DNA from 2 places in the Pseudoalteromonas sp. SR43-5 genome. Region 2 is predicted to be linked to the other one. Evidence: riboswitches for the same ligand, from Rfam matches in the RefSeq annotation. Region 2 holds a riboswitch; the other holds the start of a gene.
What was found. A riboswitch is a leader RNA that binds a small molecule or an ion and turns the genes downstream of it on or off. The one in region 2 is predicted to bind cobalamin.
Positions count from the first base shown of each region.

Region 1: another riboswitch for cobalamin. It lies ahead of H5090_RS07915 (ABC transporter ATP-binding protein); the one in region 2 lies ahead of H5090_RS10875 (TonB-dependent receptor domain-containing protein).

Region 1 is NZ_JACJEA010000010.1:81,253-85,444, reverse strand. Features, by position in the region: gene H5090_RS07925 (LysR family transcriptional regulator) at 1-528, shown strand, start outside; gene H5090_RS07920 (porin) at 695-1,627, shown strand; cobalamin riboswitch at 1,690-1,824, shown strand; gene H5090_RS07915 (ABC transporter ATP-binding protein) at 2,070-2,882, shown strand; gene H5090_RS07910 (iron ABC transporter permease) at 2,884-3,888, shown strand; gene H5090_RS07905 (cobyric acid synthase) at 3,893-4,192, shown strand, end outside.
Region 2 is NZ_JACJEA010000016.1:32-4,223, reverse strand. Features, by position in the region: gene H5090_RS10895 (ketopantoate reductase family protein) at 1-146, opposite strand, end outside; gene H5090_RS10890 (VanZ family protein) at 139-492, opposite strand; gene H5090_RS10885 (YajQ family cyclic di-GMP-binding protein) at 645-1,127, shown strand; gene H5090_RS10880 (ABC transporter substrate-binding protein) at 1,315-2,109, shown strand; cobalamin riboswitch at 2,164-2,348, shown strand; gene H5090_RS10875 (TonB-dependent receptor domain-containing protein) at 2,385-4,192, shown strand, end outside.

The sequences.
Region 1 (4,192 bases), on a different contig from region 2:
ATGCCGGGCGTGTCATTAGTCGCAGAAGTTAAAGCACAACAAGAAAGCACTCGGCTGTTATTAGAACGCACGCTTGATTTGGCAATATTGTTTGATCCACCAAAAGTAGACGAGCTAGTGGTAGAGCGAATCTGTGAGTTGCCAATCATTCCCGTAAGCGGATACGACACTGCAACGAACGAAAACTTTTTTGATAATCAGTATGTATATGTTGATTGGGGAACTACTTTCTCACTTTGGCATGCGCGTCAGTTTACCGGTAAAACACCGCCTTATTTTAGAACCAGCACAGGACGTATTGCACTTGATTTAATACTGCAATGTGGCGGCAGTGCATTTATACCTCAAGTATTGGTAGAAGGGCATTTAGAAAAAGGTGAACTGTTTCATGTTAAAGATGTAGAAAATACCTCGCGAGACGTGTTTATAGCGTATCACAGAGACAACGAGCAAAAAGAGTTAATAGAAACCTTAGTTAATTTACTATCGCAAATGACCCCAAGCTTGTCATTAAAGAAAAGTAAGTAAGTTCGGCCGTTTATTAGGCTTTCATGTTATTTTGATTTCAAATTTAATGCATTTTTATTAATAAAAAAAGACATTAATATTTCCATTGTAATATTACTGTCATTTAGCGGTGACAAAATGCAGCAGTTTTAAAAATTAGTCTTTTGTGATTATCCAAGGAAATAACATGAAATTTGTAAAATCGAGCTTATGCTTAGCACTATTAAGTGGTTTATCTTTTAATGCACTTGCCGATGTAGACATTTACGGTAAAGCGAATGTAACAGTGCAATCATCTGATGACGGCGAAGGATCTTTTACTGAGATAAAAAGTAATGCATCTCGTCTTGGTGTTAAAGGTTCTGAAAAAATAAATGATAGTTTAGAAGCGGTATATAAGTTTGAGTTTCAAGTTGATGTGTCTGATGCTGATTCAAAAGGCGATAACGACGACAATATTTCTGCGCGTAACCAATACGTTGGTTTAAAAGGTGCGTTTGGCCAAGTGGTTATTGGTCGTAACGATACTGCGCTTAAACAATCTCAAGGTAAGTTAGACTTGTTTAACGACCTTGAAGGCGATATTAAAAATGTATTTAAAGGTGAAAACCGTTTAGGGAATACTGTTAGTTATTCATCAAACTCATACGAAGGTTTTAAAGTACTTGCTACTTTTGTAGCTGAAGATGATGTAGACGCTGATAACGGTTACTCAATGGCGGTTACTTACGGTGACGTGGCACTTAAAAAGAGCGCAGTATATGCCTCTATCGCAGCCGATAGTGAAGTAAATGGCTACGATGTAGTACGCGCGTCAATCCAAGGTAAAGTTGAAAACTTTAAGTTAGGTGCAATGTACCAAACACAAGAAAAAGTTGACGGCAGCGCAGAAGCGGATGGTTATCTATTAAATGCAGCTTACAGCATGGGTAACAACACATTTAAAGTACAATACCAAGACATGGACTTTGACGACAGCGACGATAAGTCAGCAATATCAGTTGGTCTTGATCACAAATTAAATAAAAACATTAAAGTATTTGGCTTTTACTCAAGCTTCGACATGGACAACAACGTTGACCAAGACTACGTAGGCTTAGGTATGGAATACAAGTTTTAACTATTCGCTAAATTAGTTAAAACACTCCCTTTTTAACCGCGCTCTTTTGAGTGCGGTTTTTTTTTGCTTTAAATTATTTACTTAGCCGCCCATAATAGAGCTTCATTTGGAATGAGGTGCGAGTCCTCGACTGTTCCCGCAACTGTAATTAGCGCAAAGCTTTAAGTCAGATACAAATGGTATAATACCAATTTTATTAAAAACATGATCTTTCTAGCGAATTAAATAACTTACTAACTTCGTTAAAAATTATTCATATAGAACAAGTATATGTCATAATTTCCGCCTTGTTATTAAGCTATTTATTTGTCGCTATAATAAATCACTAATTTAATGCAATTGGTATGAATTCTTTTAACGAGCGGGTTTACTCATTTTTTCTTGTAGTGCATTAGTATTTTTATCGCATTTTAGTGAGTTTAATCCCGTCTAGGACTGACTATTGCACACTCAAACGCCATTAAATATACCATTACTAAACGTTAAAAACTTATCGTGGGGTATTGGCAATAAAACGATCCTCAAAAAAATAAACCTTAAAATAACCACAGGTAAATTTGTTGGTTTAATTGGCCCCAATGGCGCAGGTAAATCGAGCTTATTGCGTTGTTTATATCGTTTTAATAAACCCAGCGATGGCGTTGTAGAGTTTAATAGCACCGATATTTGGCAGCTAAAAAGCGATGAGTACGCAAAAAAAGTAGCGGTTGTTTTACAAGAAACCCCGTCGCAATTTAACTTAAGCGTATTTGATGTTATTGCACTTGGGCTAACGCCTCATAAATCGCTATTTAGCTCAGTAACTAACATTGATAAACAAAAAATTACCCAAGCTATCAACACTGTAGGGTTGGCAGATCATAGCGATCAAAGCTTTGAGTCACTTTCGGGTGGTGAAAAGCAACGTGCCTTGATAGCCCGCGCCATAGTTCAGCAACCTCAGTTGTTAATAATGGACGAACCAACTAGCCATTTAGATGTTAAATACCAAATACAGGTAATGGAGCTTGCTAAATCGTTGGGTGTAACGGTGTTTGCATCGTTTCACGATTTAAACTTAGCTTCTGCAATGTGCGATGAACTAGTGGTTATTAAAAATGGTGAAATTACACATACAGGCACGCCAAGTGAGGTATTAACCGAAAACATGCTAGGCGACGTTTTTGGTGTCTGCGCTCAAGTAAATAACCACCCGCAAATATCGGAGTCGGGAAATAGCATCCCTCATATCACTTACTTTTATGGTTACGAATAATATGAGCGCAGTTAATACTCGCCAATCACTTGCGCTATTTATCAGTGCTGCAGCTGCTTTATTTAGCTTATTTGCAGCACTTAGTTTTGGCGCAGCAGAGACCTCACTTCAAGATGTATTTAATAGCTTTTTACTCTCAAATGATGCGTCTTTTAATTCGCGTATTATTTTTGAACTAAGAATGCCACGCACATTACTCGCCTTTTTAGCCGGCTCTGGCTTAGCAATTGCGGGGCTTATTTTACAAACGGTAACGCGCAACCCTTTAGCCGATCCTTACTTATTTGGTATATCGTCGGGTGCTTCATTTGGGGTGGTGTTACTTATGGCATTAGCAGGTATTAGCGCAGGTTTTATGTTATCGGCAGCAGCATTGCTGGGTAGCTTACTCGCCATGAGTTTATTAATACTTATTGCAGGTAGGCAGCAAAGTGCACAGGTAGAATCAATGTTATTAGCTGGTGTTGCTCTGTCGTTTTTATTTAGTGCATTTACCAGCTTGCTGCTTTATTGGAGCGACCCTCAGGCGGTAGCCGCTATTTTATTTTGGACACTGGGCAGCTTTTCGCGTGCGCAGTGGGCTACGCTTAGTTTGCCTTTATTGGTAATTACATTGTGTACGTTTGTAATGCTGAGCTTTAGAAGGCAGCTAAATGCTATGTTACTGGGCGATGAAAGCGCAATTACATTAGGTGTGAGGGTTCAGCGCTTTAGAATACTTATGCTGGTTTTAAGCTCATTAATTACCGCTGTGCTGGTGGCTATGTGTGGTGGTATTGGGTTTGTAGGATTAATGGTGCCGCATATTGTGCGCTTTTTTATATCCCAAGGCACCATCGCTGGCTTACTGGTAACCAGCTTGGTGGGCGGTACATTTATGGTGTGGGTTGATGTACTTTCGCGCTCATTGCTGAAAAACCAAGAACTGCCCGTAGGTGTTATTACTGCAGCTATTGGTAGCGTGTTCTTTTTGAGTCTATTGTTTTTTAGAAAGCGAAGGGTGTAATTCCATGAAAACCTTAATGGTGCAAGGCACTACATCAGATGCTGGTAAAAGCACTTTAGTTACTGCCCTTTGCAGGGTGTTTGCTAAGCGAGGGGTAAAGGTTGCGCCTTTTAAACCACAAAATATGGCACTTAATAGCGCAGTAACAAAAGATGGCGGCGAAATTGGTCGTGCGCAAGCTTTGCAAGCAATAGCAGCTAAAGTAGAGCCAGAAATAGACTTTAACCCTATATTACTTAAGCCTAATAGCGACACGGGCGCACAAGTAATTATTCACGGAAAAGCCGTTAGTAATATGGAAGCG
Region 2 (4,192 bases):
TTTTTTGATGCACCCTTAGCTCTGCTGTAAAAGCGGGTGTTTGTTGGGTTTTTACGAGTTAAAACACTGACATTATGCGATGCGCTCAAAAAGTGGCTCAGCAATAAGCCAATAGCGCCATCGCCAACGATTAAAATATTAGCCATGTGGGTTCTTTTTTCGAGGTGTAAAAATTACTCTAAGTAAAAAGTAGCTTGCAGCACCTGCAAAATCAGCAAAAAAATCACCAAGTGATGCTTGCCTATAAGGAAGTGCGTCTTGCATTATTTCTATCGAGGCGCCATAGCCTGCTAATAAGAGTATTTGAGCATATAAAGGAAGCTTAAAAGCCTTATCCATTATTATGGCTAATATAAAAAAAATCCCAAAATGGGCGACTTTATCAACATGAGGGAATAAATTTACAACGCCACCTTTTATTTCTTTAGCAAATAAAAAGGTGAAAGCCACTATGCTGATTAAAAAAACTGCTTGATAAACACGCCTTGTCACGACAAATCCTAAAATCGCTTAAAAAAGAGGCGCAAGTATATCAAACTAATTTAGTATCGCACCTGAACAAGATGCAGAAAAATGTAAAGATTTATAATTTTAGCGTTATAATTGCCACATAAAATTAAGATTAAATAGTTAGGAGTATACTAATGCCTTCATTTGATATTGTATCTGAAGTAGAAATGAACGAAGCTAAAAATGCGGTTGATAACGCAAACCGTGAACTAGAGACTCGCTTTGATTTTAGAGGCGTTGATGCATCTATTGAGCTAAACGATAAAACAATTAAGCTTAAAGCAGAAGCTGACTCTCAAGTTATGCAGTTGTTTGATATTTTAGCGGGAAAAATTTCAAAGCGCGGTATGGATGTAGCTAGTTTAGAACTTCAAGATATTAGCCGTGCAGGAAAAAATGTATTTCGTAACGTTGGGTTAAAGCAAGGTATCGAAAAAGACATGGCCAAAAAAGTGGTTAAAGCCATTAAAGATTCAAAAGTTAAAGTACAAGCCGCTATTCAAGGCGAAGAAGTGCGTGTGACAGGTAAAAAGCGTGACGATCTTCAAGAGGCAATGCAGGTAGTACGCAGTGCCGATTTAGGTCAGCCTTTTCAGTTTAAAAACTTTCGCGACTAATTTATAAACTGTTTTTAATAAAAATGCTTTAATTTGTCTATATTTGCAGACAGATTAAAGCTACTTAATTTTTACAACTTTCCCACCTTATCCTCTCGTAGTTCTGCATGTATTAATCCACCTTTTGATATTTAAGCTATTATATTTAATTGAATATAATAAAAATTTCACTCTAGAAGGTATTAAAATGAGACCCCATCAATTATTTCTGTTATTTGTTTTGCTTATATTTACCAAGCCAAGCTTATCAAAGCCAGTTGATATTGATGTATTGGTCGAAGATGGCTACTTTCCGATTATTATTAACGCGCAAAAAAAGCAGGGCTTTGCTCCTGAGTTTATTAATATTTTAAACGACGCACAGGAGGAATTTAACTTTATACTTATTTCTTTACCTGTAAAAAGGCTTACTTTGTCTGTTGAAAAAAATAACTTCGACGTTTTATTTTTAATGGCAATGCAATGGCTACCAAAAACAACGCAGAAAAACATTGAAAAAACTGAATTTTATACCATCACCAAAAACGAGCTTTATACACTCAAAGAGAATGCATCAGAACAAACTTATTTTGACAATCTGGACAAATTAACCAAAGTTGGGGTTTTAGGGTACTCGTATCAATTTGCAGGATTTAATACAAATGCCGAATACTTGAGAGAAGAGCACCAGGTAAGCCTTACAATCGATGAATTCAATGTAGTTAAAATGCTGCTATTAAGGCGCGCTGAAGTCGGGGTTTTAAACAGTATTGCTTATCAGTATTTTAAAAAGCAGAATATCTTAAATATGGATTTACTATTTAAGAGTGACGTACCAGATGCAGTGTATGAAACACATTTTTTGATTAACTCACAATCAAATAAAATATCTAGTAGCAAAATGGATGAAATATTAAATTTACCTACTACACAAATGCAACTTCAGAAGCTACTTGATAAGTACGGTATTCCTTCAAGCTATAATAATACAGCACTAAACTGAAATGGCTTTTAGCTATATAGACGTCCATTGACATTTGTAAACAAAATGCTCACAATGACGGCATATTTTCAAGGTGCTTGCTAGCCACTTCATGTAATGATTTTTTTAGCAGGATAATCGGGAAGTTGGTGCGTTTTCATGATGACTACAAGCCCAACACTGCCCCCGCAACGGTAGAGTATTGCATGTTTTTATGTGCTTACTGAGTCCGGAGACCGGCCTTGATGCAATCTTACTTACTTAAATCTTTGCGGTGGGCAAAGGTAGGGGACCTCATGTTAAACAAAACAACTCTAGGCGTTGCAATTTCTGCTGCGCTTTCATTTTCTGTGTCTGGTGCAGAGCAATCAATTGAAAAAATAACCGTTACAGCTAATAAGTTTGAGCAATCAATTAACGACGTTTTAGCGAGTGTAAATGTTATTGAACGTGCTGAAATAGAAGCTAGTAACGTACGCGATTTACCTACACTTTTAAGCACGCGAGTGGGTTTTCAGGTTAATCCAAACGGTGGTTTTGGTCAAAATACAGGTGTGTCACTTCGTGGTACAGGCTCTGGCGATACGTTGATTTTAATTGACGGTGTACGTACAGGCTCAGCAACACTTGGTCAAAAAGCACTAAATAATGTCCCTTTAAATAGTATTGAACGCATAGAAATTATTAAAGGCTCTCGCGCGGCTGTTTATGGCTCTGATGCACTCGCTGGTGTTATTAATATTATTACGCGTGAGTCAGATAACTTATCCCTAAGCGCTACATTTGGTTCTGACTCTTATCAAAATTATCAAGTTGCAGGCTCTGTAAAATCAGATGATATAACAACAGCATTTAACGCAGGCTTTGAAAAAACAGATAACTTTGATGTACTGCAAGGCGTAGCACCTGATGAAGATGGCTATGAAAATAAAAACCTTGGGTTTAAAGTAAACTACACCGATGCACATTACGGCGACTTTAAGTTATTAGGCCAATACAGTGAAGGTTATGCAGATTACGACAGTAGCTTTAGCCCAGCAGATAGTACGATTGAACGAGATGACTTTAAAAACTATCAACTTTCTGCAGGTTGGAGCAAAAACTACACTAACCAAACGCATAGTATTGATTTAGCGCTTTCAACAGATGATTCAGACAATACATATGTCGATTTTTCAGTTGGGCCAACAACAAGTACCTTTATAACTAAACGCACACAAATTGATTATAACGGCCAGTACCTGTTATCTAATGAACTTAACATTAGTGGTGGTATTAATTGGTACAACGATGATGTGTCGCATAGTTCGCAACCATTTGTTGAAGACAGCCGCGATGTACTTGCTGTGTTTGTAGGTGCTTACTATGATGCAGATAAAGTACTGGCTAATTTAACTGTTCGCCAAGATGATGATGAGCAATTTGGCGACGAAACAACGTATACAGCCGCTGCAGGTTATCATTTATCTGAAGATGCAACATTTCGTATAAGCCAAAGTACTGGCTTTAAAGCTCCTACATTTAACGATTTATATTATCCACTTTATGGTAACCCTGATTTACAACCTGAAAAATCAGTAAACCGTGAGTTAGGTTTGAGTGTAGATTTTGATATCGCGCAAGTTGATATTGCAATATTTAGAAACGATATAGAAGATAAGATTGATTACGATGCAAACTTTGCATTGGCTAATATCGATGAAGCACGTTACGAAGGGGTTGAATTTAGCTTATCTCAGCAGTTTTTTGGTTTTGATAGCAACCTTAACTTTGCTTACTTAAGCGCTGAAGACGAAGAAACGGGCGCAGAGTTGCGTAATGTTGCTAAACGTACTTTTAACTGGGAACTTGCAAAACAGTTTGGTGCTTTTGATGCAAGCTTAGACATGCAATACCGTAGCGACCGACAAGGTGCTGTGACGCGCTTAGGCTCTTATACACTCTGGAACCTAGCGGGTAATTATCAAGTAAATGAACATATTGAAGTTTCACTTCGTGTAGAAAACTTATTTGATAAAGAGTATAACGCTGTTGATTCAAACACTGATTTTACAACGGGTGAAGTGTATTACTACAACACGCCAGAGCGTCGCTTTTTTGCAGG